One region of the Telluria sp. ZB2R32 genome, then DNA from elsewhere that is predicted to be linked to it. Evidence: predicted binding sites of a transcription regulator. Region 1 holds the regulator's gene; each other region holds the start of a gene.
The links. The regulator sigma-54, encoded in region 1, starts transcription at its own class of promoters, with help from an activator protein. The targets are predictions, from matches to a motif close to TGGCANGNAANCTGCTTT.
Positions count from the first base shown of each region.

Region 1 (10,405 bases):
CGACAAAGGCGCCCAGCGCCAGCGACAGGCCGGCGCGTTCGGTGATCCAGGCCGCGCCCAGCGTCACCAGGAGCAGGTTCAGCATGAACAGTTCCTGCGAGCGGCGCTTGGCCACCAGGGTGAACCAGCTGCGCATCAGCTTCTGGCCGAAGAACAGCAGCAGCGCCAGCACCGCCGCCGCTTTTACGCCAGCCCAGGCCAGCGTTTTCACCAGGTTCTCCGGGTCCTTCGCCAGCGCCGGAATCAGGATCAAGAGCGGCACCACGGCCAGGTCCTGGAACAGCAGGATGCCGATGATGCGCCGTCCATGTTCGCTTTCCAGCTCCAGCCGTTCGGTCAGCAATTTGACGACGATCGCCGTCGACGACATGGCCAGCGCGCCGCCCAGCGCAAAGGCGGCCTGCCAGCCGATGTGCAGCTGCGGCGCCCACAGGGCGAGCACCAGGCCGCCGATGACGGTGGCGACGATGGTCAGCACCACCTGCGCCAGGCCCAGGCCGAACACGATGCGCCGCATTGCGCGCAACTGGGCCAGCGAGAATTCGAGGCCGATCGAGAACATCAGGAACACCACGCCGAATTCGGCCAACGCGTGGGTCGAACCGGTTTCGGCCGCCAGGCCCAGCGCGTGCGGGCCGATCAGCACCCCGACGGCGAGGTAGCCCAGCATCGGCGGCAGGTGCAGGCTGCGGAAGACGACGACGCCGAGAACGGCGCTGCCGAGCAACAAAAGGGTCAGTTCAAGGCCAGATGCCATACGATGAGTACTCTTTCTACGAACGGAGCGTTGTTCGATACGTCTGGCAAGTTTTTTGCTTTCGCAATTCGTTTATACTTCCAGAATGAGTGTAACCGATGAAAAAACAATGCTGAACAGTTTTGACGAGAACCAGGCGGGACGCATATTGACGCTGGCCCGCGAGACCCTCGCGATCGAAGCCGAGGCCATTCAAGCGCTGCACGCACGGCTCGACGCCGACGACAGCCTGGTGCGCGCAGTGGCCGTGCTGTACGCCTGCAGCGGCCGCGTGGTCGTCTCGGGCATGGGCAAGTCGGGCCATATCGCGCGCAAGATCGCCGCCACGCTGGCCTCGACCGGCACGCCGGCCATGTTCGTGCACCCGGGCGAAGCCGCGCACGGCGACCTCGGCATGGTGACCGCGCAGGACGTGTTCATCGCCATCTCGAATTCCGGCGAATCGTCGGAGCTGATGGACATTCTGCCCGTCGTCAAACGCATGGGTACGCCGCTGATCGCCATGACCGGCAAGCCGCAATCGCGCCTGGCGCTGCTTGCCGACGTCCACCTCGACATCTCGGTGGCCAAGGAAGCCTGCCCGATGAACCTGGCGCCGACCGCCAGCACCACGGTGACGCTGGCCATGGGCGACGCCCTGGCCGTGGCCCTGCTCGATGCGCGCGGGTTCCGTGAAGAAGACTTTGCGCGCTCGCATCCGGGCGGCGCGCTGGGACGGCGCCTGCTGACCCACGTGCGCGACGTGATGCGCAGCGGAGAAGCGATTCCCGCCGTGAGCCCGGACACGCCAATGACGCGCGCGCTGCTGGAGATCAGCCAGAAGGGCATGGGCATGACCGCCGTGGTCGACCCGGCCTTCAAGCCGCTCGGCGTGTTCACCGACGGCGACTTGCGCCGCCTGATCGAACGCGTGCAGGACTTTTCGAATCTGACCATCCGCGACGTCATGCACGTCGGCGCGCGCACCGTGCACCCCGAGCAGCTGGCGGTCGATGCGGTGGCGATCATGGAAGAATTCCGCATCAACCAGATGCTGGTGATCGACGAGAACGGCGTGCTGGTCGGCGCCCTGCACATCCATGACCTGACCCGGGCAAAGGTGATCTGATGGCTGACTCCCTTACTCCGCTGGCCCACGTCGAACGCGCCGCGCGCATCAAGGTCATGATCTTCGACGTCGACGGCATCCTCACCGACGGCAGCCTGACCTATGGCCCGGACGGCGAGATCACCAAGACTTTTAACGTCCTCGACGGCCTCGGCATCCAGCTGCTGCAAAAGACCGGCGTCGAAACCGCCATCATCAGCGCGCGCAAATCGCCGATCGTGCTCGCGCGTGCAAAGGACCTGGGCATCACCCATGTCTGGCAGGGTTTCCACGACAAGCGCATCGCGTTTGCCGAACTGCTGGCGCAGCTGAACCTCACGGCCGAGCAGTGCGGCTACATCGGCGACGACGTGATCGACATGCCGCTCTTGAGTAAAGTCGGCTTTGCCGTTACGGTGCCGAGCGGGCATCCGGAAGTGCAGCACCGCGCGCATTACGTCACCAAAGCCGGCGGCGGGCGCGGTGCGGTGCGCGAAGTGTGCGACCTGGTGATGCGTGCCCAGGGTACCTACGAGCAGGCCTTGGCCCCGTATTTCAAATGAGTTCGCATGAGTGAAATAAACGAATGGCGACCTACGTGAACAAACGCACCGCGCACCGCTGGCGTACGCTGGCGCTGATGCTGACGGCGGTGTTCTTCGCCTTCGGCAGCTTCTGGCTGTTGCAGGCCTTCGATTCCGACGACGGGCCGGGTGTGGCCAACAACCTGAACGAACCCGACTACATCGTCGAGAACTTCAGTTTCGTGCGCATGACGGAAAACGGCGTACCGCGCTACGTCATGTCCGGCGCGCGCCTGGCGCACCATCCCGACAACGACGTCTCGGAAGTGACTCGCCCGGTCGTCGAGAGCATGGCGCCGGAACGTCCGCGCATGACCATGCACGCCGACCGCGGCCAGGTCTACCATGGCGAAAACCGCGTCGAACTGATCGGCAACGTCGACCTCAAGCGCCCGGCCACGCCCAACAGCGAAGCGCTGCAGGCGCGCACCGAGGCGCTGACCGTGCTGGTCGACGACGAGATCGTCAAGACCAGCCGTCCGGTCCAGATGACGCTGGGCGCCGCCACGGCGCACGGGGTCGGCCTGGTGGCGGAGAACCCGACCCAGAAGCTGCACCTCGGCGGGCGCGGCCAGATCGTCTATCCGCCGCGCCCGGCGCGCGCACCCAACCAATAACAGGAACGAGCATCTATGAAAAAAAGCATTCACAACATGATTGCCGCCGCCTTCGTTTCGCTGCTGTCGCTGGCGCCGGCCCATGCCGAACGCGCGGACTCGCTCAAGCAGGCCGTCATCAATTTCGATTCGCTCGATGTCGATGAAGTCACGCAGACGCGCATCCTGACCGGCAACGTGATCCTCACGCGCGGCACGCTGACTTTAAAATCGGACCGGGCGCTGGTCAAGGAAACCCCTGAAGGTTACATGAGCGTGACCCTGACTTCGGGTCCGGGCCGGGTCGCCACCTTCCGCCAGAAGCGCGACGGCGGCCCCGACCTGTGGATGGAAGGACAGGGCGAACGCATCGAATACGACGAGCGCCAGGAAGTAGTGAAACTGTTCTCGAAAGCGATCGTGCGCCAGCTCGAAAACGGCCGCCTGACCAACGAACTCGATGGCGCCTACATCGCCTACGACAGCCGCCGCGAAGTGGCGACCGTGCGCAACGACGCCAGTGGCGAAAGCAAGGTGGGCGGCGGACGCGGCACCCTGATCATCGCACCACGCCGCGCACCGGCGGCAGGCGCCGCACCGGCAGCGGCTGGTTCCACCCCGGCGGCGCCGGCAGCAGGAAAGAAATAATGAAAGATGCACCTGACAGCCGCAGCACCCTCGTCGTCCGGGGACTGCAGAAAAGCTACGGCAAGCGCCTGGTCGTGCGCGACGTTTCGCTCCAGGTGGGTTGCGGCGAAGTCGTCGGCCTGCTCGGCCCGAACGGCGCCGGCAAGACCACCTCGTTCTACATGATCGTCGGCCTGGTGCCGTCCGACGCCGGCACCATCGAGATCAACGGCGCCGACATTTCGAGCCTGCCGATTCACCGCCGCGCGGTGATGGGCCTGTCGTACCTGCCGCAGGAAGCCTCGGTATTTCGCAAGCTGACGGTGGAAGACAATATCCGCGCCGTGCTCGAACTGCAGCACGACGAGAACGGCAAGTCGCTCACCAAAGCTGCGATCAACGACCGCCTGGATTCCCTGCTGGCCGAACTGCAGATCGAGAAGCTGCGCGAAAACCCGGCGCTGTCGCTGTCGGGCGGCGAACGGCGGCGCGTCGAGATCGCGCGCGCCCTGGCGACCAATCCGCGCTTCGTGCTGCTCGACGAACCGTTTGCCGGCGTCGACCCGATCGCGGTGATCGAGATCCAGCGCATCGTGCGCTTCCTGAAGGAGCGCGGCATCGGCGTCCTGATCACCGACCACAACGTGCGCGAGACGCTCGGCATCTGCGACCGCGCCTACATCATCAACCAGGGCGCCGTGCTGGCGTCGGGACGCCCCGACGACATCATCGCCGACGAGTCGGTACGGCGCGTCTACCTGGGCGAACACTTCCGCATGTAAGAACAGCACAGCGAACACACAGCGCCATGAAACAATCCCTGCAACTCCGGACCTCGCAGCACCTGGCGCTCACGCCGCAGCTGCAGCAGTCGATCCGCCTGCTGCAGCTGTCCACGCTCGAACTGCACCAGGAAATCGAGCAGATCCTGTCCGACAATCCCTTGCTCGAACGGCTCGACGATCCGCTCGACCACTCGGTGCGCCTGCTGGCCGACGGCGCCATCAACGACGCTCCGGCGCAGGCGCCCGAGGCGCCGGCGCCGAACGGTGAAGACGCGCCCGCCCCATCGGACGCGGCCGATGGCGGCGAAGGCGGCGACGTCGAACGCGGCGAGCCCGATGCCGACTGGGGAGAGGGCACGCGCACGTCCAACAGCGAGAACGACGACGACGGCCGTCCGCAACTGGGCGCCATCGGCATCACCCTGCGCGAGCACCTGACGGAACAGATCCGCGTGACCGGCGTGACGGCGCGCGACCGCGCCCTGGCCGAACTGGTGATCGACGCCATCGACGACAACGGCTACCTCGAAGAACAGCTCGACGAAATCCACGCGAGATTACCCGAAGAACTCGAGGTCGAGATCGAGGAACTGCGCTGCGCGCTGGCACTGGTGCAAAGCCTCGATCCGGTCGGCGTCGGTGCGCGCAGCGCGGCCGAATGCCTGGCGCTGCAGATCCGCAGCATGCCGGGCGTGCCGCTGGTAACGCGGCGCATGGCGCTGAAGATCGTCGAGGGCTACTTGACCTGGTTCGCGCAGCGCGAATTCAACAAGCTGAAAAAGGCGCTCGACTGCGACGACGAAGACTTGCGCGAAGCGCAAGCCGTGATCCGCCAGTGCAATCCGCACCCCGGCGCGGCGTTTGCGTCGAGCGCTTCGGATTACGTCGTTCCGGACGTTATTGTCCGCAAGACGCCGACCGGCTGGAGCGTCGCGCTGAACAACGACGTGATGCCGCGCCTGCGCGTGAATAACGTCTATGCCAACCTGCTCAAGGGCGGCAAGGGCGAGGGGCAGATGAGCGCGCAGCTGCAGGAAGCGAAGTGGCTCATCAAGAACATGCGCCAGCGCTTCGATACGATCCTGCGTGTTTCGCAGGCAATTGTGGAGCGCCAGAAGAACTTTTTCAGCCATGGCGCGGTTGCCATGCGTCCCCTTGTGCTTCGCGAGATTGCTGATACACTGGGTCTGCACGAGAGCACCATTTCTCGTGTAACAACTCAGAAATTCATGCTGACCCCGCACGGCATGTTTGAGCTGAAGTATTTCTTCGGAAGCCATGTCGCCACCGAAGCGGGGGGCGAAGCATCGTCGACGGCGATACGGGCGCTCATTGCGCAGCTGACAGGAGCAGAGGACCCAAAGAACCCATTATCCGATAGCAAGATCGCGGAAATGCTCGGTGAACAAGGCATGGTCATTGCGCGCCGCACGGTTGCAAAATACCGCGAGGCGCTCAAGATACCTCCCGTCAGTCTCCGCAAATCCTTGTAACAGCGGCCCCCACGTGCGTCCCAAGCGCCAGGCGGTGCCGCGCATTTATCAAAGGAGTGTGTATGAATCTCACCATCAGTGGCCACCACCTCGATGTCACCCCCGCCATCCGTGAATACGTACAGAACAAGCTCGAACGCATCACCCGCCATTTCGATCAAGTGATCGATTCCCATGTCATCCTCGCGATCGACAATCTCACCGAAAAAGACAAAAGGCAAAAAGCCGAGATCAACCTGCGCCTGTCGGGCAAGACGGTGCACGTGGAAAGTGTGGCGCAAGACCTGTATGCCGCGATCGACCTGTTGATGGATAGGCTCGACCGCCAGGTGATGAAGTACAAATCGATGCTGCAGAATCATAGTCACGAGGCGCTCAAGCGCCGTCCTGAAGGCGGAGAGGCCGCTGCTGCGATCTGATCGCGCACCGAGCACCGTCTGAACGAGGGCGCCGCACGGCGCCCTTTTCAATATGTGGGAGCGTTGCCGTGTCTTGGGTAAAATGCATGTCTCTCCCATCATCCTGCTGACCATGACCGACCATGTCCTGACCCGCGTTGCCAACGGCACCGGCATCATCACGCTCGACCGTCCCAAAGCCCTGAACTCCCTGTCGCTGGCCATGGTGCGGCGCCTGGCCGACATCCTGCTGGCCTGGCGCGACGACGCGGCCGTATCCGCCGTGGTACTTGCCAGCAGCAGCGAAAAAGCCCTGTGCGCCGGCGGCGACATCCGCTTCTTTTACGAGGCCGGCCACGCCATCCCGACCGCCAACAGCGCGCTGCTGGAAGACTTTTTTACCGAAGAATACGCACTCAATCACCTGATCCATTTTTATCCGAAACCCTACGTGTCCATCATGGACGGCGTGGTGATGGGCGGCGGCATGGGGATCGCCCAGGGCGGTCCGGAGACCGGCCTGCGCATCGTGACCGAGCGCACCAAGATGGCCATGCCGGAAGTGAACATCGGCCTGTTCCCGGACGTCGGCGGCAGCCATTTCCTGTCGCACGCGCCTGGGCAGCTCGGCAATTATCTGGGCCTGACGGGGTTGACGATCGGCGCGGCCGATGCGCTGTACGTCGGCCTGGCCGACGTGTTCGTGCCGGGCGCGCAACTGGGTGAATTGCATGCGCTGATCGAGACGACGCCGGGGGCGCAGCTGGCCGAGGCGATCCGTGCCTTTGCTGCGGGCTTTACCAGCGAGGTCGGGGAGAGCGTATTGAAAGCGCAGCGCGCCGCGATTGACACGCACTTCGGCGCCGGTTCGGTGGCCGCGATCATCGCCTCGCTGGCAGGGGATGACGACGCGTTCGCGCAAAAGGCGCTCGCCGCGATGCGCCAGCGTTCACCGCTGATGATGTGCGTGACGCACGAGATGCTGGTGCGCGGCGCGACGATGTCGGTCGCCGACTGCCTGCGCATGGAGCGGTCGCTGGTGCGCCGCAATTTCGAGCACGGCGAAGTACTGGAAGGCGTGCGCGCGCTGGTGATCGACAAGGACAATGCGCCGCAGTGGAATCCGCCGACGCTCGACGCCGTGACGCCGGAGATGATCGAGCGCTTTTTCGAGCCGGTGTGGCCGGATCACGCGCATCCGCTGCGTCACTTGAGTTGATAAACGCGGTGTAACGTAGGGTGGGCACTTGTGCCCACGCGGTCGTACGGCCGCGGACTGCAAAGCGTGCAAAGGGTATGAGAACGCCGCATATCGTGGTCACCGTCAACACTGATTAACCGGTGCAGCCGTGTGGGCACAAGTGCCCACCCTACAACTCTCTACGACTGCTCGCGGTGCCTCACCACCACGCGCTCGCTCTCGTTGAAATAGGCCGCCAGCCGCTCGGCCATGTACACCGAGCGATGCTGCCCGCCGGTACAGCCCACCGCCACCGTCAGGTAGCTGCGGTTATCGGTCTTGAACGAGGGCAGCCACTTCTCGACGAATTTGCAGATATCGTGCAGCATCTCGGTGGCGCTCGGCTGGGCGTCGAGAAAGGCGATCACGGGGGCGTCCTTGCCGTTCAGCGGGCGCAACGCCAGGTCGTAATATGGATTCGGGACGGCGCGCACGTCGAACACGAAGTCGGCGTCGAGCGGCACGCCGACCTTGAAGGCGAAGGATTCGAAGAAGAGCGTCAGCGGCGCATGCTGGACCTCGGCCAGTTCCTTGATCCAGGCGCGCAGTTTGTTCGCCGAGGCCTCCGACGTATCGATCACGTGGCCGAGCTGCTCGATGGCCCCCAGTCGTTCGCGTTCTTCGGCAATGCATTCGATGAGGGTACGGCGCGCGGCCGGATTCGCGCCCGGCATCAGGGTATGCGACAGCGGGTGGCTGCGCCGCGTTTCGGAAAAGCGCGCAACCAGCGAATGGGTGCTCGCGGTCAGGAACAGCACCTTGACCTGGTGCCCTTCTTCCTTGAGCGTGCGCACCGTGACTGGCAAGCCCGCCAGCGATTCGGCGCTGCGGGCGTCGACCGCCACCGCCAGTTTGATCGTGCTCGTCGCGACAGAATCGACCAGTTGCGGCAGCAGGGGCGGCGGCAGGTTGTCGACGCAGTAGTAACCTGCGTCTTCCAGGACATTCAGGGCAACCGACTTGCCCGAGCCGGAAATACCGGTAATGAGGACGATGTGCATGGCTCGATGATACCGCAAGCGCTGCCGCTTTGTCGTCTCAATCCCCGCTCAATCGCCGCTCAATCTCCGCTCATGGCTTGACGTTGCCGCTCCATGAACTCCTGCAGCGTATCGATCCCGCGCAGCTGCAGGATCGTGTTGCGCACCGCGGCTTCGAGCAGCACGGCGATGTTGCGGCCGGCGGCGACAGGAATGACGACCTTGCGGATCGGCAGGCCCAGCACCTCTTCGGTGGGGAAGTGGAAGGGCAGGCGCTCGACCTCTTCGTCGAGCACGCCGCGTTTGACGAGGTGCACGATCAGTTTGAGACGCATCTTGCGGCGCACGGCGGTCTCGCCAAAAATCGCCTTGATGTCGAGCAGGCCGAGGCCGCGCACTTCCAGCAGGTTCTGCAGCAGCGGCGGGCAGCGGCCTTCGATCATGTTGGGGGCGATGCGCGAGAATTCGACGGCGTCGTCGGCGACCAGGCCGTGCGAGCGCGAGATCAGTTCCAGGCCAAGCTCGCTTTTACCGAGGCCGGAGTCGCCGGTGATCAGCACGCCGACACCGAGCACGTCCATGAAGACACCGTGCATGATGACGCGCTGGGCCAGCTTTTTCGACAGATAGACCCGCAGGAAGTCGATCACCTGGGCGGCCGGCAGCGGCGTCGAGAACAGCGGGATGTTCTGCTCGTCGCAGATGGCGAGGATGTCGGGCGGGGTCTCCAGACCTTGCGCGATGATCAGCGCCGGCGGTCCGCCGCCGATCAGTTCGCCGATCACGTGGCTGCGCGAACTCGATTTGAGGCGGTGGTAGTAATTCAGTTCCTGGTGTCCGAAGACCTGGATACGGCCCGGGTGGATCAGGTTCAGGTGGCCGACCTGGTCGGCAGCCGAGGCGACGTCGCCGGAAATGAGCCGCTCGCCGCCGGGAAAGCCGGCGAACCAGCCCAGTTGCAGGCTGTCGCGATTGTCGTCGTACAGCCGTTGGATGGTGAGCGGAGTCTGCAGCATGGCGAGAAAAATAAGGGGAGGGAACTCCCCCGAGTTTAACCCAAGGCCTGCAAGCTAGGTTGCCAGTTGATAATACGTTCGTGGATCGCGCGCGGATCGGACTCGGTGGCCAGCGCCGTGCGGATCGCTTCGTCCGAGAACAGTTCCGCGATTTCCGACAGGATTTCCAGGTGCTGCTGGGTGACGTGGTCCGGAATCAAGAGGAAGAACAGCAGGCTGACCGGCTGGCCGTCGGGCGATTCGAATGGGATCGGCGCCGCCAGGCGCACGAAGGCGGCGATCGGCTGTTTCAGGCTCTTGCTGCCCTTGATGCGTCCGTGCGGCACGGCCACGCCATGGCCGAGGCCGGTGGAACCGAGGCGCTCGCGCGCGAACAGGTTTTCCGACACGGTCGAACGGGCGATCCCGCAGTTGTTCTCGAAAATCAGTCCAGCCTGTTCAAAGGCGCGCTTCTTGCTGGACACCTCGATATCGAGCTGGACGTTTTCGAGAGAGAGGATTTTGCTCAGATTGGTCATTTCACGCTTTTCATGTTGCGGCGCACAATAGCCGACTTGCGGTGCAGAATTATAGGCCGGTTTTTCAGCCATGTAATTCGATTTCGCGTCGGTATCGTACGCCTGTCGCCCACCTATTTCAGGCTTTTAGCCAGCAGTGTGATGAGCGCTGTTTGCGCTTCCACAAGGTCCACGCAATTTCCGTATCGAAAATTAATGCGTACCGAATGAAACGGCAGATGCAAGCCGCATCGACCGTAGTTTCCCCGTATTTGCTTAAAAAGCGTTTAAACGGACGCACCGTGCCGGCTGTTGTTTTTCCGTCAGTTTCTGTGGCTGGAAAGG
Region 1 is NZ_JCASIG010000007.1:202,016-212,420, reverse strand. Features, by position in the region: gene AC56LG_RS20375 (monovalent cation:proton antiporter family protein) at 1-757, opposite strand, end outside; gene AC56LG_RS20370 (KpsF/GutQ family sugar-phosphate isomerase) at 843-1,865, shown strand; gene AC56LG_RS20365 (KdsC family phosphatase) at 1,865-2,407, shown strand; gene lptC (LPS export ABC transporter periplasmic protein LptC) at 2,443-3,045, shown strand; gene lptA (lipopolysaccharide transport periplasmic protein LptA) at 3,061-3,672, shown strand; gene lptB (LPS export ABC transporter ATP-binding protein) at 3,672-4,433, shown strand; gene AC56LG_RS20345 (RNA polymerase factor sigma-54) at 4,460-5,929, shown strand; gene hpf (ribosome hibernation-promoting factor, HPF/YfiA family) at 5,992-6,348, shown strand; gene AC56LG_RS20335 (enoyl-CoA hydratase/isomerase family protein) at 6,461-7,546, shown strand; gene rapZ (RNase adapter RapZ) at 7,708-8,568, opposite strand; gene hprK (HPr(Ser) kinase/phosphatase) at 8,628-9,563, opposite strand; gene AC56LG_RS20320 (PTS sugar transporter subunit IIA) at 9,599-10,081, opposite strand.

Region 2 (10,405 bases), on a different contig from region 1:
AGCGACGCCGAGCGCGTGGCGATGCTGGAACTGGCCTTCCGCAATAGTGGTTTGCCGGTCGTCATCGACCAGCGCGAAATCGAACGCGGCACCTCGACGTATACCGTCGAAACGCTGCGCGGCCTGCGCGCCGAACTCGGGCCGCGAGCATCGATCGTGTTCCTGATGGGAGCCGACCAGTTGCAAAACCTGGACAGCTGGCGCGACTGGCAGCAGCTGTTCGCGCTGGCCAACATCGCGGTCGCGGCGCGGCCGGGATACACGCTGGAACAGGATGCGCTGCCGCAAGCGGTGGCGCACGAACTGGCGCCGCGCATGGCGTCACCAGAACAAGTGCGCACCACGCCTGCCGGCCTGGTGTGCCTGGCCCACACATTGGCGGTCGATATCTCGGCCACCCAGGTGCGCGCCCTGCTGCGCAAGGAAGAGGAACTGAGGGACGATTCGGCTACGGACCTGAACTCGCTCGTCCCGCCGGTAGTGCTAGACTATATTCAACAACATCATTTATACAAGAACTAATGGATATCAAAAAACTGCAAACGGTCGTCGTGGACGCTCTCGAAGACGTCAAGGGCCAGGAGATCATGCTGTTCGATACGACTGGGCTGACCAGCCTGTTCGACCGGATTGCGGTCGTCTCGGGTACCTCGAACCGCCAGACCAAGGCGCTGGCCGCCTCGGTGCGCGACAAGGTCAAGGAAGCCGGCGGCGACATCGTCGGCATGGAAGGCGAAGACACCGGCGAATGGGTGCTGGTCGACCTGGGCGACATGATCGTCCACATCATGCAGCCGGCCATCCGCCAGTATTACCGCCTCGAGGAAATCTGGGGCGAGAAGCCGGTCAAGCTGGGCGCGGCCAAGCGCAAGTCGACCGCCGAAGCGGCGGAAGCGGCCGAGCCGAAAGTGAAATCGAAGCACCTGGCCGCCAACCAGGACGCGCCGGAAGTGAAACCAGTCAACGAGCGCAAGCCGGCAGCAAAGCGAGCTTCGACAGTGTCGAAGACGAGCGCTGCGGCCAAGACCACCGCCACCAAGGCGCCGGCCAAGAAGCCAGCCGCCAAAGCGGTGTCGAAGGCGGTCGGCAAGACCATCACCGTCGCGCCGAGCCGGACCGAAATCGCCGCCGTCGAAGCGACCAAGGCCAAGCCGCCAAAGCGCAAAGTCGCAGCCCCAGCCGTTGCGGCCGATGCTGCACCCGTGAAAAAAGTCATCAAGCGCGTCACCAAAAAGGCCGCCGAGTAATTTTTACCTAAGTTTCAATGCAACTCATCATCGCCGCGGTCGGTCATAAAATGCCGGCCTGGATCGACACCGGCTTTTCCGAATACACGAAGCGCATGCCGCCCGAGCTGCGCATCGTGCTCAAGGAAATCAAGCCGGTCGAACGTTCCGGCAGCAAGACGGCCGCCACCGCGATGGCGCTCGAACGCGAGCGCATCGAAGCCGCATTGCCGAAAGGCGTGCGCATCATCGCCCTCGACGAGCGCGGCAAGGACCTGACCAGTGTCGGCCTGTCCCAGCAATTGCTGGGCTGGCTGCAGGATGGCCGCGATACCGCCTTCCTGATCGGCGGGGCCGACGGCCTCGATCCGGAACTCAAGGCGCGCGCCGAAGGCCTGATCCGTATTTCCAGCATGACGCTGCCGCACGGCGTCGTGCGCGTGATGCTGGCCGAACAGCTGTACCGCGCCTGGTCGATCACCCAGAACCATCCGTACCACCGCGTCTGACCAGGTTTGCCATGAAAGTCCTCGACAAGAAGATCTACCTCGCCTCGAAATCGCCGCGGCGGCGCGAACTGCTGCGCCAGGTCGGCGTGGACTTCGACCTGCTGATGCTGCGCAGCGACCCGGCGCGCGGCGTCGACGTCAGCGAAGACGTGCTGCCGGGCGAACCGGCGCACGACTACGTGGTGCGCGTCGCGCTGGAAAAGGGCGCGTTTGCCTGGAAGGTATTGCAGCAGCGCCGCCAGCCGCTGCGTCCGGTGCTCACGGCCGACACCACCGTCACCGTCGACGACGAGATCCTCGGCAAGCCCGCCGATCCGGTCGAAGCCGCCGCCATGCTCGAACGCCTGTCGGGGCGCACGCACCAGGTGCTGACCACGGTGGCGGTGCATTTCGTCGACATGGCCGAGCACATCACGCAAGTGTCGAACGTGCGCTTCGCCAAACTGACGCCGCAGGCCATCCGCGCCTATTGCGCCACCACCGAACCCTACGACAAGGCGGGCGGATACGGCATCCAGGGGCTGGCGGCGCTGTTTGTCGAACATATCGAGGGGAGTCACTCGGGGATCATGGGGCTTCCTTTGTTCGAGACGGCAGGGTTATTGCGCAAGGCAGGCGTGTTAATCTGATCGTTGGCCGCCGCGTACCGTAGGGTGGGCTCTCGAGCCCACGCGGTGCAGCGGTGGATCAATCGCACCTTGGTTTGATGGCGCAATCGCTGAGCAACCGCCGTACCGCGTGGGCACAAGTGCCCACCCTACAACGGCGAAGGGCAAAAGCTTAAGCCGCCATTAACGTCCCGCCTTCGTCCCCTCTCAACCAGCCAGTTCCCCTCCGCCGCCCTTGCCGGGCGTGTATCATGGCACTCTGAACAATATCCCGTGCCCGGCGTGCCATGAACGAAGACATCCTCATCAATATCACTCCGCAGGAAACGCGCGTGGCGCTGGTCTTGCAGGGCGCGGTGCAGGAGTTGCACATCGAACGCACGCTCACGCGTGGCCTGGCCGGCAACGTGTATTCGGGCAAGGTGGTGCGGGTGCTGCCGGGGATGCAGTCGGCTTTCATCGACATCGGCCTCGAGCGCGCCGCCTTCCTGCACGTGGCCGACATCTGGGAAGCGCGGCCGCACGACAATTCGAACACGCCGCCGACGCCGATCGAAAAGCTGCTGTTCGACGGCCAGGTGCTGACGGTACAGGTGATCAAGGATCCGATCGGCACCAAGGGCGCGCGCCTGTCGACGCAGATTTCGATTGCCGGGCGCATGCTGGTCTACCTGCCGCAGGATAACCACATCGGCATCTCGCAAAAGATCGAAAAGGAAGCCGACCGCGAACTGCTGCGCACGCGCATGGGCGGCTTGCTCCCGAGCGACGAAAAAGGCGGCTACATCGTGCGCACCCAGGCCGAGGACGCCTCCGACGCCGACCTGGCCGCCGACATCGATTACCTGCGCAAGACCTGGGCCGCGATCCAGAATGGCGCGCGCACCCGTCCCGCCACCAGCCTCTTGTACCAGGACCTGAACCTGGCCCAGCGCGTGCTGCGCGACTTCGTGCACGACGAGACGGCGACCATCCAGGTCGACTCGCGCGAGAACTACGCCATGCTGGTCGAGTTCGCCAAGATCTACACGCCGAGCGTGCTGGCGCGATTGCAGCACTACACCGGCGAGCGCCCGCTGTTCGACCTGTATGGCGTCGAAGAGGAAATCCTGCGCGCGCTGGGACGCCGCGTCGACCTGAAAAGCGGCGGCTACCTGATCGTCGACCAGACCGAGGCGATGACGACGATCGACGTGAACACCGGCGGCTACGTGGGCGGACGCAATTTCGCCGACACCATTTTCAAGACCAACCTGGAAGCGGCGCATGCGATCGCGCGCCAGTTGCGCCTGCGCAACCTGGGCGGGATCATCATCCTCGACTTCATCGACATGGAAAACAACGAGCACCGCAACCAGGTGCTCGCCGAACTCAAGAAGACATTGGCGCGCGACCGCACCAAGGTATCGGTCAGCAATTTCTCTGCGCTGGGCCTGGTCGAAATGACGAGGAAGCGCACCCGCGAATCGCTTGCCCACATCCTGTGCGAGCCCTGCCCGGCCTGCGCCGGCAAGGGACAAGTCAAAACCTCGCGCACGATCTGCTACGAAATCCTGCGCGAATTGCTGCGCGAAGCCAAGCAGTTCAACCCGCGCGAATTCCGCATCCTCGCCTCGCAGGAAGTGGTCGATCTGTTCCTCGAGGAAGAATCGCAGCACCTGGCGATGCTGGGCGACTTCATCGGCAAGAAGATCTCGCTGCAGGTCGAAAAAGGGTATCACCAGGAACAGTATGACGTGATCCTGATGTGAAGTGACGCATGGAACCGTTCGGGGAGCGCTGGCAGCTGCTGTGGCAGGATATCGGCACCGCGGCGCCCGCCGGCCTGCTCGACGCCCTGCTGGCGGCCTGGCGCGAACCGCAGCGCCATTACCACACACTGCAGCACCTGAAAGAATGCCTTCTCCAGTTCGACGTCCTCGCGACCTGGCCTCGTCCCACTTTTGACACGCATGTGTTGCCTGGTGCTGCGCGCCGATCTTGACTCGCCAGACGAAACTACCTAGCTTCCCAAGCAGGTAGTTGAGCACACGGGTATTCCTCGCGGCGAAATCACTTGTTTTCGATATGGGTACACAACCGTTCAGCCCCAGGAAGGAGATACATGGTCGGCGCCGCACAGACCAGCGCACTTCGCACGGCAGCCATGCGCTCGACGAAAGCGCCACCAACGCTTCCTGCAAAGCGGCCATGTTGCGCCTGACGCAGGACCAGCTGCTGGTCAACCAGGCGCTAGTGGAAAAGATCTCTGACTTCGAACAGACCGAGGCCGCGCTGCGCGCGTCGGAACAAAAGCTGCACGACCTGCTGGCGCACCAGCAGACGGCGCGCGAGAACGAGCGCAAGCGGCTCTCGCGCGAGCTGCACGATACGCTGGGGCAGAACCTGCTGGCGCTGCGCATCGACATCGTCATGCTGTACCAGCAAACGACGCGCCGGCACTACCGCCTGCGCGAGCGCATCGGCGCCGCGCTCGACAACGTCGACGCCATCTTGCGCTCGGTCAGGCAGTTGCTGGACGACCTGCGGCCATCCTGCCTGGAACTCGGCCTGATGGCCACGTTTGACATGGAATTGCGCAAATTTACGCGCGCCAGCGGGATTGCCTGCGAGCTGGCCGGCGAACCCGGCATCGACGAGCTGGTCGTGGACGAGGAAGCATTGCTGACGCTGTACCGGGCGCTGCAGGAATGCCTGAACAATGTGCTGCGCCACTCGCTGGCAAGCCGGGTGAACGTGCGCCTGCACCTCGTGCACGGCATGCTGGCGATGAGTATCGTCGACAATGGCATCGGCTTCGACCCGGCGGCGCCGCGCAAACCGGGCAGCTTCGGCCTGCTCGACCTGCACGAGCGCGTCGGCGGGCATGGCGGCAGCCTGGTCGTCAAAGGCGCGCGCGGGCACGGGACCGAGGTGCTGGTGAACATTCCGCTTCCCGCTGCTTCCCCTGTGGATGTGCCCGGCCAGCCGGCAACCGGATAGCAAACAACCTGGCGCCCAGACTGCTGTTGCCCAACCCCCTGCCGATACCGACCGGGCTGTCCGCCACCTGATCATGCTGCGCTATATCGAATACCAAACGATGCCACGAGGATTAAAAAAATCGTCATGAATCGTGCCTCGCAGCATTCAAATAAGCCTCTTTAATTGCCTACGGTTATCGATTCATTGCTGCTTGTTCGGAATCTGCAACAGGCCGTCTTCTTTCTGCCCGATAAACTTATTTTATGTAAATTCGACCTTTATAATAAGTCCATGCCAAACGGAAACGGCGCGTTGTCGGAATTTCTTACACGTATTTACGACAAACGAAATCGCTTACTCTAAGGTATTGATTTTAAATAATATTTATTTTAGGCATGGCGATTGCTTTACTAAAAGTTTTCTCACCTTCACGACAACCTGTCGAAAGATTAACAATGAATTTCGTTAAGAAACTTATGTGCGCTGCAGCAATGGCGCTGGGCACAACCGGTGCCGCAATCGCGAGTCCGGTGCTCAACAACTGGGTGTTCAACCCCACCGGTACCGGCTTTGGCGGCGGCCAGGTCATCAACGAATACCTGGATATCAACGGTAACGCTTTCATCCAGTTGAACCGGACTGGCAGCACCTCCTTCGAGTTCCGCGAGCATGCCGTCTTCAACGTGCCGCAGGCCGATAGCAATGGCCGGTATTTCCCCATCACTTACCGCGGCGGGAATATCACGGCGACCTTCGAAGCGACCGGCAGCGGCACTTTCGGCGGCGCCTTCACCTTCACCGGCGGCACCATGCGCATGTACCAAAACCCGACCAATGGCCAGTACGCGACCACGACCGGGATTTATGGCGCCAACCTGGGCAACATGATCGCCGAGTTCAACGTGCTGGGCGGCGGCGGCATGGTCGACCAGAATGGCATTCCGACCAACAATGGCCAGGTCAGCGTCTTCGCCGAGGCGGCTGCGGGCATGCTCGACCCCGGCTACTTCTTCAACAGCGCCGGCAAGGACCTGTCGACCGATTCGATCCTGTCGTTCGCGTTTACCAACGCCAACACGCTCGGCTCGCCGACCTCGCGCCTGGTCAGTGAAGTCGCTTGCCAGTTTTCCGGCTTCACCGGTGCGGGCTGCAATGGCAGGACCTATCGTAACCGTCCGGGCGAGTATTTCTTCATCGGTTCGAACGGCCAGTTCAAGCTGGCCGAAGCACCGCGCGACGTGCCGGAGCCTGGTTCGATCGCCCTGTTCGGCATCGCCCTGGCCGCTGCCGGGGCGGTGGCGCGCAAGCGTAAAGCCGTGTCGAAGTAAGCACGACGAAACGAAAAAAAGCGGCTGCGGCCGCTTTTTTTATTGCCTGTCCTTTTTATTTCCTGGCCGCTCAAGGCATGGCGTCGGGTTCGGTCTTGCCGGGCCGGTATTCGAGGTGGCCGTCGCGCAGCTTCAGGCGGCGCACCCCGGGCAGCCCGATCAGGTCGCGGTCGTGGCAGGCCATGACCACCGTGCTGCCCTCCTGCACCAGCGTCGGAATGAGGGCGATCACCTGCTCGCGCGCGGCGCCGTCGAGGTTCGCGGTCGGTTCGTCCAGCAGCAGCAGGCGCGGTTGCAGCACACGCGCGCGCGCCAGCGCCACGCGCTGCTTTTCGCCGCCGGACAGGCGCGCCGGATCGGTGTCGCGCAGGTAGCCGACACCGGCCCAGTCCATCGCCTCGGCGACCAGCGCCGCCACCCGCGCCCGCGGTTCGCCGCGCGCCGCCAGGCCATAGCCGATGTTCTGCGCGACGCTGGTCGAAAACATGACCGGATGCTGGTGCACGTAGACGATGGCGCGACGCAGGGAGGGTGGATACGGGTCAAGAGCGACCGGCTTGCCTTCGAAGACCGCTTGGCCGATCTCGGCGGTGTCCAGGCCCGCCAGGATGCGCAGCAGCGTGCTCTTGCCGACGCCGTTGGCGCCGGTGAGGACATAGGCGCTGGCCGCGTCCAGCGTCAGCGTGTCGATGTCGAACAGCAGGCGTTCGCCATGGCGCTTGCGCAGTCCATGTACCTTGAAAAGCGTATTCATGCACGGCCTCCAGCCGTATGCGCTTCACCCTGCAGCAGCATCAGCGCGCCGTTCATCAACAGCGCCAGCGCGACCAGCACGATGCCCAGCGCGATCCCTTGCGCGAATTCGCCCTTGCTCGTTTCCAGCGCAATCGCGGTGGTGATGGTGCGGGTTTCTCCTTCGATGTTCCCGCCCACCATCAGCGCGCAGCCGACTTCCGAGATCACGCGGCCGAAGCCGCTGATCACGGCCGCCATGACGCCGTAGCGGGCTTCGTGCAGCACGGTGGTCATGACGCGCCAGCGCGAGGCGCCGAGCGCGCGCGCCGTCTCGGCATAGCGCGCATCGAGCGCCTGCACCGCCGCCAGCGTAAACGCCAGCAGCACCGGCAGGCCGACCACGAACTGGCCGGCGATGATGCCCGACTGCGAGAACAGCCATTCCAATGGCCCCAATGGGCCGCGCCGCGACAGCAGCAGATACAGCAGCAGGCCGATCAGCACCGTCGGCAGCGACAGGGCGCACTGCGCCAGCCAGACCGCGATGCGGCGCCCCGGAAAACGGTGCATGGCGATCGCATACCCCAGCAGCACCGCCGGCGGCGTCGCCAGCAGGAGGCCGATGACGCTGGTTTTAATCGAGACCCAGATGATGCGCCAGAGCGCGGCGTCGCCGGAAAACAGCAGCGCGAAGGCGTGCGCCGTGGCGTCGAACAAAGACATGAGGTAATAGAACCCGCGGCCGCTCAGGCGCTGCGCGGATAGTGCGGAACGTCGGCCAGTTCCGGCTCGAACACGAGCCGCTCCTGCCCGGCCAGCAGCAGGAAGTGCCTGCCACTGCAGCGCGCCAGCAGGCTCATGCCGACCTTTTGCGCCACCATGTGCCCCATCTGCGTGGTGCCCGAGCGCGACAGGAGGAAGGGAATGCCCATCTGCGCGCCCTTGATGACCATTTCGGAGGTGAGGCGGCCGGTCGTATAGAACACCTTGTCGGCACCCTCGATCCCCTCCAGCCACATCAGGCCGGCGATCGCATCGACCGCGTTGTGGCGGCCGACGTCTTCGACGAAGTACAGCAACTCGCCCGTGTTCGAGAACAGCGCGCAGCCATGCACCGAGCCGGCCTGCTTATAGATCGACTGCTGGGTGCGGATGGTGTCGACGATGCGGTAGACGACCGACTGGGCCAGCGTCGCCGTCTCGCTCAGGGAAATCGTCTCCACCTCATCCATCAAGCCGCCGAACACCGACCCTTGCCCGCAGCCGGTGGTGACGACCTTTTTCGCCGTGCGCTCTTCGACGTCGGCGATGCCGTTGCGGGTGACCACCGCCACCGCGTCGACCGACCAGTCGACCTGCACCGACACCACGTCGTCGATCGAACGCACCAGGCGCTGGTTGCGCAGGTAGCCCAGCGTCAGCGCTTCGGGCGCGCCGCCGAGGGTCATCAGGGTGACCAGTTCGCGCTTGTCGACGTACACCGTCAGCGGGCGTTCGGCCGGGATCGACATGGTGGAGGCGCGTCCGCGTTCGTCGAGCGCGCTCACCTCGTGGGTGAGGTGGGCGCGGGCATCGGAGAGTTGGGGGCGTGTGGGCGGCAGGTCTGGGCGGTTCATGACACGGATTGTGCCATGCCCGAGAGAATTTGGCCTCCACCATAGCTGGTTTGCTGCGCGACCTCCCCGCCGGGCGTGACCTTGATCGCGCAATATTTGAATTCCGGGATCTTGCCGAACGGGTCGAGCGCGGCGTTGGTCAGCCTGTTGATCGCCGCTTCGTAGTAGCAGAACGGCACGAAGATCGCCCCGACCGGCGAACTGTCGTCGGCGCGCGCCCACAACACCACTTCGCCGCGGCGCGACGCGATCGTGATCGGCGCACCGGGCGCAATGCCCAGGCGTTCCAGGTCGAGCGGGTGGACGAGGGCCACCGGATCGGGTTCGATCGCATCGAGCACGGTGGCGCGCCGGGTCATGCTGCCGGTATGCCAGTGCTCCAGCTGGCGGCCGGTGATCAGCACCATCGGGTACTCGCTGTCCGGGCGCTCGTCGGCCGGAATGATGTCGGCCGGGACGAAACGCGCCCTGCCCCCTTCGCGCGGGAACAGTTCGGTAAACACCACCGGCTGGCCGACGTCGCCTTCGTTCATGCACGGGTAGACCACGGCGCCATTCCTTTCCAGGCGCTCCCAGGTGATGCCGCCGATGCTGGCCATCGTGTGGCGCATCTCGTCGAACACTTCCGACACGTGGCCGTAGTTCCACGGCAGGCCGAGACGGTTCGCGATCTGCCCGATGATCCACAGGTCCTGCTTCGCCTCGCCCGGCGGATCGATCGCTTGCCGGCCCAGCTGCACCAGGCGGTCGGTATTGGTAAACGTGCCGGTCTTTTCCGGGAAGGCGGAGGCCGGCAGGATCACGTCGGCGAGATACGCGGTCTCGGTCAGGAAGATGTCCTGCACCACCAGGTGCTCCAAGGCCGCCAGCGCGGCGCGCGCGTGGTTGGCGTCGGGGTCGGACATGGCCGGATTTTCGCCCATGATGTACATGCCGCGGATTTGCCCGTGGTCGATCGCGTCCATGATCTCGACCACGGTCAGGCCGGGCTTCGGATCGAGCTTGCTGCCCCAGGCGGCTTCGAAGCGTTCGCGCGCGGCCTGGTTGTCGACGCGCTGGTAGTCCGGCAGCATCATCGGGATCAGGCCGGCGTCGGACGCGCCCTGCACGTTGTTCTGGCCGCGCAGCGGATGCAGGCCCGTGCCGGGACGGCCGATCTGGCCCGTCATCAGCGCCAGCGCGATCAGGCAGCGCGCATTGTCGGTGCCGTGCACGTGCTGCGAAATGCCCATGCCCCACAGGATCATCGAGGCTTTCGAGCTCGCATACAGACGCGCCACGTAGCGGATGGTGTCGGCATCGATGCCGCAGATGGGCGCCATCGCTTCCGGGCTGTACTCGGCCACGTTCTTTTCCAGGTCTTCATAACCGACCGTGCGGCTGGCGATGAAGTCCTGGTCGACCAGGCGTTCGCTGACG
Region 2 is NZ_JCASIG010000002.1:421,904-432,308, forward strand. Features, by position in the region: gene AC56LG_RS06870 (nicotinate-nucleotide adenylyltransferase) at 1-522, shown strand, start outside; gene rsfS (ribosome silencing factor) at 522-1,247, shown strand; gene rlmH (23S rRNA (pseudouridine(1915)-N(3))-methyltransferase RlmH) at 1,265-1,735, shown strand; gene AC56LG_RS06885 (Maf family protein) at 1,747-2,364, shown strand; gene rng (ribonuclease G) at 2,631-4,094, shown strand; gene AC56LG_RS06895 (hypothetical protein) at 4,103-4,327, shown strand; gene AC56LG_RS06900 (sensor histidine kinase) at 4,534-5,325, shown strand; gene pepA (flocculation-associated PEP-CTERM protein PepA) at 5,784-6,635, shown strand; gene AC56LG_RS06910 (ABC transporter ATP-binding protein) at 6,706-7,389, opposite strand; gene AC56LG_RS06915 (ABC transporter permease) at 7,386-8,093, opposite strand; gene AC56LG_RS06920 (formate dehydrogenase accessory sulfurtransferase FdhD) at 8,117-8,986, opposite strand; gene fdhF (formate dehydrogenase subunit alpha) at 8,983-10,405, opposite strand, start outside.
Region 2: a site for sigma-54 is predicted at 5,699-5,716, ahead of pepA (flocculation-associated PEP-CTERM protein PepA). Genes of this name have one in related genera too.

Region 3 (10,405 bases), 160 kb from region 1:
CCTGGTCGTATCCCGGGGCGGCGCCGGCGACGATGCCGCTGGCCATGTCCAGAAAGCGCTCGGATTCGCAATAGCGGCTGGGCAGCAGGTAAGTCAGCACCCCGTCGGGCAGATTCTGCACTTCGTCGAAGGGTGCGCCGGGGGCGACGTCGATGGCATCCGCCGTCATCACGTCGGCCGAGGTCTGAATCGAGAATTCGCCGGGCGGCGCGACCAGGCGCTGGCACAGGTTGCCGTAGGCATCGGTGAATTCGAGCACCGGCACGCTCGGGTTCAAGGTATAGGCTTCACGCCCTACCCATTGCTGCGCGCCGCTGCGCGGACGCAGCATCAGGATGAAAGGCGTCGGCCTGGGGACGGTAAAGGTGAGCTTACAACTGGTACGCAGCCACATGGCAGGCTCGCTTTCCATGTCTGGATGGGCGCACCACGCCGACGCACACGCCGCCGCCGTTCCTCATCGCGGTGCGCTGCGCCATCGTCTGGTGCGTCGGCTGTTCAACCCGCCTGGACCTGCGTCTGGGTCTGGGTTTGGGTCTGCGTCTGACTTTGCGATGCGGCTGGCGCCGCTTCGACCGGTGCTTCCTCCGGCAGTTCCGGCGCCACCGGCAGCAGGAAATCGCGGCCGATGCCGTTGCCCAGTTCCGCAATCGAGGCCAGGAAGCGCGTCAGGAACTGGTGCAGGCCCTCTTCGAGGATGTCCTCGATCTGCGCCGACTGCAGCCTGGCATACAGCTCCTCGGCCAGGCGCTCGGTCTCGTGCGACTGATCATTGCGCACTTCCTGCAGATTGGAGACGACGCCGCACAGGCAGGCGACGAGCGAACGCGGCATCTTCGATTCCAGGATCAGCAGCTCGGCCACCCGGTTCGGCGTGATGGCGTCGCGGTAGGCCTTGCGGTAGGTTTCGAACGCGGACACCGAGCGCAGCAGCGCGCCCAGGTAATAGAATTCCCCCTCTGCCCCGTCCTCGAAGATATCGGAATCGAAGAACCTGAACTTTACGTCCAGGATACGCGCCGTGTTGTCGGCCCGTTCCAGGAAGGTACCGAGGCGAATGAAATTGAATGCCTCGTCCTGGAACATGGTGCCCAGCGTAACGCCGCGCGACATGTGCGAGCGGTACTTGACCCATTCCAGGAACTGGCCCGGGTTGTGTTCGAAGGTGCGGCTTTTCAGGTGCTGCTGCAGCGCCAGCCAGGTCGAGTTGACGATTTCCCACACTTCCGTGGTCAGGGTACCGCGCACGGCGCGCGCATTCTCGCGCGCAGCGCGCAGGCAACTGGCGATCGAGGACGGGTTGTCCGGATCGCGCACCATGAAGTCGAGCACTTCCTTCTGGGTCAGCGAGGCATATTTGGCATCGAATTGCGACTGCAGCTCGGACACGCCCAGCATCGTGCGCCAGCCCTGCTGCTCGGCCTGTGCCGATTGCGGCATCAGCGAGTACTGCACGCGCACGTCGAGCATGCGCGCGGTGTTTTCAGCCCGTTCGGTATAGCGGGCCATCCAGAACAAGTGGTCTGCGGTGCGGCTCAACATACTAATTCTCCAATATCCAGGTATCTTTTGTCCCGCCGCCCTGGGACGAGTTGACCACCAGCGACCCTTCGTTCAGCGCTACGCGCGTCAGTCCGCCCGGCACCATCGACACCGTCTTGCCCGACAGGACGAACGGGCGCAGGTCGATATGGCGCGGCGCGATGCCCGCTTCCACGAACGTCGGGCACGCGGACAGCGCCAGCGTCGGCTGGGCGATATAACCTTCCGGATTGGCCAGCAGGCGCGCGCGAAAGGCTTCGATCTCGGCCTGGGTCGAGGCCGGTCCGATCAGCATGCCGTAGCCGCCGGCGCCGTGGACTTCTTTCACCACCAGTTCGGACAAATTCGCCAAGGTGTAGTCGAGCTGTTCCTTCTTGCGGCATTGGTAGGTCGGCACGTTGTTCAGGATCGGCTTTTCGCCCAGATAAAACTCGATCATGTCGGGCACGAACGGGTAGATCGACTTGTCGTCGGCGACGCCGGTGCCGATCGCATTGGCCAGGCCGACCCGGCCGGCCTGCACCGCGCGCAGCAGCCCCGGCACGCCCAGGGTGGACTCCGGACGGAATGCGTGCGGATCGAGATAATCGTCGTCGATGCGGCGATAGATGACGTCGACCCGCTGCGGTCCGCGCGTGGTGCGCATGTAGACGGTGTCGTCGTCGACGTACAGGTCCTGCCCCTGCACCAGCGACACGCCCATTTGCTGGGCCAGGAAAGCGTGCTCGAAATAGGCCGAGTTGTACATGCCGGGCGTCAGGACGACCACGGTCGGATCGTCGGTGCCTTGCGGCGCCGCCGAGCGCAAATTGTCGAGCAGCATGTCGGGATAATGGTCCACCGGCGCCACGCGGTTGCGCGCGAACAGTTCGGGGAACAGGCGCATCATCATCTTGCGGTTTTCCAGCATGTACGACACACCGGACGGCACGCGCAGGTTGTCTTCCAACACGTAGAACTCGCCCTCGCCCGCGCGCACGATATCGACGCCGGCAATGTGGGCGTAGATGTCGGACGGAACCTTGACGCCTTGCATGGCGGGCCGGTACTGCGCATTGTTGAGCACCTGCTCGCGCGGGATGACACCGGCCTTGAGGATGGCCTGGTCATGGTAGACGTCGTGCAGGAAGCGGTTCAGCGCAGTGACGCGCTGGACCAGGCCCGCGCGCAATTTGGCCCATTCGGCGGCGTTGATCACGCGCGGAATGATATCGAAGGGGATCAGGCGCTCCTTGCCGGCATTGTCGCCGTACACAGCAAACGTGATGCCGACGCGTTGAAAGTTCAGCTCGGCTTCCGCCCTTTTTTGTTCGATCAGATTCGGCGGCTGTTGCGCAAGCCACTCGGCAAACGCGGTGTAATGAGGCCGTACAGTTTCCCCATTTGAATACATTTCGTCGTAAAAGTTCGGCATCGTCTCCTCCATGTCGGAATATTAACAAGAAACGTGCCAGCCTATAGTTCAAATGGCAAGTCAATCGAATCGGAGGGGCAATCATGCTTAAATAGATAGCATTACGTCTATAAAATGACGTTCATATAATTGCGCTCATATAATTGCGTTAATTTACATTACGCCACCCGATCGCGCCCACATCGATCGCGCCCACATCGAAAGGCAGTCTTGCATGGCAATCCGCATCGCACTCCACCATAAAACCAGTTACCGCTACGACCGTCTCGTCAGCCTGTCACCCCATGAAGTCCGCCTGCGCCCGGCACCGCATGCGCGCACCCCGATCCTGTCGTATTCGCTGACGGTGCAGCCGCACAACCACTTCATCAACTGGCAGCAAGACCCGTACGGCAACTACATCGGCCGGTTCGTGTTCCCGGAAAAAGCGGACATGCTCGAGTTCACGGTCGACCTGGTGGCCGACATGACGGTCATTAATCCCTTCGATTTCTTCGTCGAGGACTATGCACAAACGTTTCCGTTCGCGTACCCGAAGCAACTCACGACGGAACTGAGTCCCTACCTGAAAATGGAGCCGCCCGGCCCGCTGCTCACCGAATGGGTAGCGGCGGCACGCCGTGATCTGCTCGAGTATTCGATGGGAACGAACGACTTCCTGGTGGCCATCAATCAGCGCCTGCAGCGCGACATCGGCTACCTGCTGCGGATGGAACCGGGCGTGCAGACGCCGGAAGAAACCTTGCAGTTGCGCTCGGGCTCCTGCCGCGACAGCGGCTGGCTGCTGGTGCAGATCCTGCGCGAATTCGGGCTGGCGGCGCGCTTCGTGTCCGGTTACCTGATTCAATTGCGCGCCGACCAGGAAGCCCTCGACGGCCCCAGCGGCACCGCTGTCGACTTTACCGACCTGCATGCGTGGACCGAGGTGTACGTGCCCGGCGCCGGCTGGATCGGGCTCGATCCGACTTCGGGCATGCTGACCGGCGAAGGCCATATTCCGCTCGCCTGCACGGCGATGCCGTCGTCGGCGGCGCCGGTCACGGGCTATACCGACAAGGCCGAGGTCGAATTCTTCCACGAGATGACGGTCACCCGCATCCACGAAGACCCGCGCGTGACCAAACCGTATACGGAAGACGACTGGCAGAAAATCGACCGCCTCGGCCAGCAGGTCGACGCCGACCTGCAACGCCAGGACGTGCGCCTGACCCAGGGCGGCGAGCCGACCTTCGTTTCGATCGACGACATGGACGGTCCCGAATGGAACACCCTCGCCCACGGCGACAAGAAGCGCGAGCTGGCTGGCAACCTGATGCACCGGCTGAAGAACCATTTTGCACCGGGCGGCATGCTGCACTACGGCCAGGGCAAATGGTATCCGGGCGAGCCGCTGCCGCGCTGGGCGCTGAATATCTTCTGGCGCGTCGACGGCCAGCCGATGTGGTTCGATCCGAACCTGTTCTCGGACGAACACGTCGCCGAAGGCTATGGCCCCGATGAGGCCGGCCGCTTCGTCACGGAACTGGTGAAAATGCTCGGCCTGCCCGACGGCAGCGCCATTCCCGCCTACGAGGACGTGCTGCAGCAGGCGCGCCGCGAAGAGGCGCTGCCACGCAACCTCGACCCCTTGCAGGCCGACCTGAATGCGCCGGAAGAACGGCGCCGCCTCGCGCGCCTGCTCGGGCGCGGCCTGGGCACGGTGGCCGGCTACGTACTGCCTTTGAAAGCCAAGGATTACGACCCGAGCGTCATGCTCGGCACCAACTGGCAAACCTCGGCCTGGCCGATCCGGCGCGAGCACCTGTACCTGCTCGAAGGCGACTCGCCGATCGGCCTGCGCCTGCCGCTGTCCACGCTGCCCTGGGTGCTGCCGGAAGAACGCGATCCGGAGTTCGACGTCGACCCGTTCGCACCGCGCGGCGCGCTGCCGGCTGCGGAAAAGCACAAGCAGGACAATGGGCAAAAGGAGAACGACAAGAAGAACAAGCGCCCGGTCCTGGGCGTAGGCGGCAAAGCGGCTGCCAAGCCACCGGCCAACCCGGCGGCGGCGGCAGCGGCCGAGATGGCGGCGAATGCAGCCAAAAACGCCGTTGCCAACTCGGTGGCAAAACGCGAAGCACCAGCCGACCCAAGCGCGCGCGAAGTCATTCATACCGCGCTGTGCGCCGAAGTGCGCGCCGGCCGCCTGTACATCTTCATGCCGCCCTTGAAACGCATCGAGGATTACCTTGCGCTGGTGACGGCGATCGAAAACACCGCCGCCAAGCTGCAGATGAAGCTGCGCCTCGAAGGCTATGCGCCGCCGCGCGATCCGCGCATCAAGCTGCTCAGCGTCACGCCAGATCCGGGTGTGATCGAAGTGAACATCCATCCGGCGGCGTCTTGGTCCGAACTGGTCTCCAACATGACGACCCTGTACCAGGAGGCGCGCCTGACCCGCCTGGGGACCGAGAAATTCATGCACGATGGCCGCCATACCGGCACCGGCGGCGGCAACCACGCCACCCTCGGCGGCGCCACGCCCGAAGACAGCCCGATGCTGCGCCGCCCGGACCTCCTGAAAAGCCTGATCACCTACTGGCAGGTGCATCCGGCCCTCTCGTACCTGTTCTCGGGCACCTTCATCGGACCGACCAGCCAGGCGCCGCGGGTCGACGAAGCGCGCGACGACAACCTGTACGAACTGGCGATCGCCTTCCAGCAGATGGACAAGGTGCTGCCGACCATGCACCCGGGCGACAAGCCGTGGATGGTCGACCGCCTGCTGCGCAATTTGCTGGTCGACCTGACCGGCAACACGCACCGCTCCGAGTTCTCGATCGACAAACTGTATTCGCCGGACGGCCCGACCGGCCGCCTCGGCCTGGTCGAATTCCGCGCCTTCGAGATGCCGCCGCACGAACGCATGAGCTTGCTGCAAATGCTGCTGCTGCGCGCACTGGTGGCGCGCTTCTGGAACCAGCCCTTCAACGCCAAACTGGTGCACTGGGGCACCGCGCTGCACGACCGCTGGATGCTGCCGCATTTCGTCGCCCAGGACATCCGCGACGTGGCCAAAGACCTGCGTGCTGCCGGCTATGCGTTCGAAGACCACTGGTTCGAGCCCTTCATCGAATTCCGCTTCCCGCGCTTCGGCACCGTCGTCTACGAAGGCGTCGAGATGGAGCTGCGCCAGGCGATCGAACCGTGGAACGTGCTCGGCGAGGAAGTCACCGGCGGCGGCACCGCACGCTACGTCGACTCGTCGGTCGAGCGGATGCAATTGCGGGTGCGCGGGCTGACCGACGGGCGCCACGTGGTCGCCTGCAACGGCCGCATGCTGCCGCTGCATCCGACCGGCATTCCCGGCGAATACGTGGCCGGCGTGCGCTTCCGCGCCTGGAGCCCGTGGTCGGCCCTGCACCCGAGCATCGGCGTGCAGGCGCCGCTGGTGTTCGACCTGGTCGACACCTGGAACGGCCGCTCGATCGGCGGCTGCACCTATCACGTGGTGCATCCGGGCGGGCGCAACGAAACCGGTTCGCCGGTGAATGCGAATGCGGCCGAGGCGCGCCGCTTCGCGCGTTTCTGGCCGCATGGCCATACGCCCGGCCCGATGACGGTGTACAAGGAAGAGCATAATCCGAGCTTCCCGATGACGCTCGATTTGCGCTGGCAGCCGTATTGACGTATCGTTCCGTTCCCACTGCCCAGCTGCGCGCGTCATGCCTGATCAACTACTAGCCCGCTATCTGGCCGCGCCGGATGGCTACGATGAAATGCTCGACGCGGCCAGGGTGCCGCGCGCGCACTGGCGCGCCCTGCTCGCCAGCCTGGAGCACGAAGCGCCCGAGGTGATGCGCCAGCGCACGGAGATGGTGCAGCGCCAGATCCGCGAAAACGGCGTGACCTACAACGTCCAGATCGACGCCGTGGGCACGCAACGTCCCTGGGACCTGAACCCGCTGCCGCTGATCCTGCCGCACGAGGAATGGAGCGGCATCGAGGCGGCCGTGGTCCAGCGCGCCACCTTGCTTAATAAAATCCTTGGCGACGTCTACGGCAAGCAGGACATGCTGCGCGAAGGCTTGCTGCCGCCGGCGCTGATCCACGGCCACGCCGGCTTCCTGCGCCCCTGCCACGGCATGCGCCACCACGACGACGTCGCCCTGCATTTCTATGCGGTCGACCTGGCGCGCGCACCCGATGGCCGCTGGTGGGTGGTGGCCGACCGCACCCAGGCGCCGTCGGGCGCCGGCTATGCGCTGGAAAACCGCTCCATCCTGACGCCGATCTTCCCCGACCTGCTGCGCGAACTGAAGGTGCGCTCGCCCGCCGGGTTTTTCCGCACCATGCACGACAGCCTGGTGCACTGGGGACGCCTGTGCGCGGCCAGGGGCGATGCGCCCAGCCCGCTGCGCGAGGGAGAGATGCCGCTGATCGTGGTATTGACCCCGGGTCCGAGCACCGAAACCTATTACGAACAAGCCTACCTGGCACGCTATCTCGGCTTGCCGCTGGTCGAAGGCGAAGACCTCACCGTGCGCGACGGCGTGGTCTACCTCAAAACCCTGGCTGGCCTGCACCGGGTGCACGTGATCATGCGCCGGGTCGACGACGAAGCCTGCGATCCACTCGAACTGCAAGGCTCGATGCTGGGGGTGGCGGGGTTGACGCAGGCCGCCCGGCGCGGCAATGTGCTGGTCGCCAACAGTCTCGGTTCGAGCCTGCTCGAATCGGGCGCCCTGCTCGGCTTCCTGCCGGCGCTGTCGCGGCGGCTGCTGGGCGAACCCCTGAAAATGCCGTCGGTGGCCACCTGGTGGTGCGGCGAAGCGCCGGCGCTGGAAGCCGTCATCGCCAGGCTGGAGCGGCTGGTCATCAAACCGAGCTTTTCGCAGCTGCGGCCGTTTTCCGTGTTCGGCCAGGATTTGAGCGGCGATGCGCGCGCTGCCTTCATCGCCGAGCTGCGCGCCAACCCGAACAATTACATCGCGCAGGAAGTGGTGCGGCTGTCGCAGGCGCCGGTGTGGACCGATACCGCCGCATCGGGCACGATCGCCGGCGCGGTGCCTGGCCTGCAGGCGCGCGCCATCGGCTTGCGCGTGTTCGCCTGCGCCACCCCGAACGGTTACGTCGTGATGCCGGGTGGCCTGACCCGGGTCGCCACCGGGCCCGATGCGCGCGTGCTGACGATCCAGCGCGGCGGCGCCAGCAAGGACACCTGGGTGCAGGCCTGCGCCGGGGTGGAACAGCACCGCCTGCAAAAACACAGCATCCGGGCCGAAGACCTGGTGCGCGAAGACACCAACCTGTCGAGCCGGGTGGCGGAAGACCTGCTCTGGTTCGGGCGCCATACCGAACGCTGCGACAATATCTGCCGCCTGCTGCGGGTCGCGCTCACGATCCTGTTCAACGTGCCCGTCGAGCAGCGCGGCGCGGAATGGGCGACGGTCGAGGCGCTGTGCGGCTGGTTCCAGCTGGTCGACGCGGAGCCGCAGCCGGATGCGCCGGGTGCTCCGCCCGTCGTTCCCCCGACCGATGCCGAAATCGAGTCGGCGCTGCTGCAGGCGGTGGTGTCCCCCGCCGTTCCCGGCCTGGCCATGCAACAGCAGCAGTTGCACCGGATCGCCGGCCAGCTGCACGAACGCTTCTCGGCCGACAACTGGCGCGCCCTGCACCGGATGGCGCAGCCGGCCGCCCTGCCCGGCAAGCGGCCGTCGCAGTCGGAAGTGATGACGATCCTCGACGACGCCGCCAGCGCGCTGATGACGCTGGCCGGCTTCGCACTCGACGGCATGACGCGCGACCTCGGCTGGCGCTTCATGTCGCTCGGGCGCCGCCTCGAGCGGCTGCAATTCCAGAGCCTGGCGCTGCAGCGCGCGCTGGCGATGGACCCGAACGGCAGCCTCGACTGGCTGCTCGACCTGTCCGACAGCAGCATCACCTACCGCGTGCGTTACCGCGCCCAGCCCGAGTGGCTGCCGGTGCTCGACCTGCTGCTGTGCGACGAATCGAATCCGCGCTCGGTGCTGTTCCAGCTCGACGGCATCCTGCGCACCCTGAACAAGGTCGCGCAGATCCACGGCCCCTGCGGCGCGGACCTGCTGGCGCCGCTCAGGGAAGAAGTGCTGGCGCTGCAGCCCGACGCCGACCTCAAGCACGGCAATACCAAACTGAGCGATTTGTTGAACCGGATCGAGCTGGCCAGCGCGGCCCTGTCGGAGCAGATCAGCGTACAATTTTTCAGCTATACCGACCATGGCCAGCAAAGGAACCACTCATCATGACCGATCTTGCGACGGGCGCCGCGGTGTGCGCGCGCTATCGCGTGGTGCATGAAACCCGCTACAACTACCAGAGCTCGGTCAGCCTGTCGCAGCAATACCTGCACCTGACGCCGCGTTCGTTCGCGTTCCAGCAGACCGAATCGCACCTGATCTGGCTCGATCCGGCCGTCAACGAAAGCCGGGATGGCGTCGATTACTTCGGCAACGGCACCCGCCACGTGTCGATCACCGTGCCGCACGACAGCCTGCTGGTGCATGCGGAATCGACGGTCGCCCTGCGCGCCCGCCCGACCCTGGCGCAGATCGCCGGCACGCTGCCGTGGGAAAGCCTGCGCGACATGATGGGCAAGGAAAAAAGCGCGGCGACGCTGGAAGCCTGCCGCTACCTGTACGCCTCGCCCCACGTCACCTGCTTCCCGGCGCTGCAAGCCTATGCGCGCCTGAGCTACACGCCGGGCCGGCCGCAGCTCGACGCGGCGCTCGACCTGACGCAGCGGATCTTCGACGATTTCGAATTCGACGTCAAGGCGACCGACATCTCGACGCCGCTGGAACAGGTGCTGCGCATCCGGCGCGGCGTCTGCCAGGATTTCGCCCAGCTGATGATCGGCTGCCTGCGCAGCCTCGGCCTGCCGGCGCGCTACATCAGCGGCTACATCCTGACCCACCCGCCGGCCGGCAAGCCGCGCCTGATCGGCGCCGACGCCTCGCATGCCTGGGTGTCGGTGTATTGTCCGGCGCTGGGCTGGGTCGATTTCGACCCGACCAACCGCTGCCTGGTGCAGCACGAACACATCACGCTGGGCTGGGGGCGCGACTTCAGCGACGTCACCCCGATGCGCGGCATCGTGCTCGGCGGCGGCCAGCAGGAGCTCGACGTGCAGGTGACGGTGACGCCGCTGCCGCTGCCGGGCGCGGCTTGAGAAGCGCGGACCCGTAAGGTGGGCGGCTGCACCTCTCCAGTTTTCGGACCAGCGGCGTGTGCGCCGCCCACGCGTTCAACCAGCCGGTGATGCGTCGCGAAGTTTCAGAGTGTGGTTGAACGCGTGGGCGGCAATCAGGCAGCGACCGAGCCCCCACCCGGGTGCAGCCGCCCACCTTACGTGTCTGAACCCAGAGACCGCTTACAAACGCGCCAGCAACTCCGCCTTCTTGGTCTCGAATTCCGTGTCGGTCAGGATGT
Region 3 is NZ_JCASIG010000007.1:40,944-51,348, forward strand. Features, by position in the region: gene AC56LG_RS19660 (transglutaminase domain-containing protein) at 1-394, opposite strand, end outside; gene AC56LG_RS19665 (alpha-E domain-containing protein) at 499-1,542, opposite strand; gene AC56LG_RS19670 (circularly permuted type 2 ATP-grasp protein) at 1,544-2,956, opposite strand; gene AC56LG_RS19675 (transglutaminase family protein) at 3,171-6,623, shown strand; gene AC56LG_RS19680 (circularly permuted type 2 ATP-grasp protein) at 6,661-9,222, shown strand; gene AC56LG_RS19685 (transglutaminase family protein) at 9,219-10,145, shown strand; gene AC56LG_RS19690 (SHOCT domain-containing protein) at 10,347-10,405, opposite strand, start outside.
Region 3: a site for sigma-54 is predicted at 2,978-2,995, ahead of AC56LG_RS19670 (circularly permuted type 2 ATP-grasp protein). Genes of this name have one in related genera too.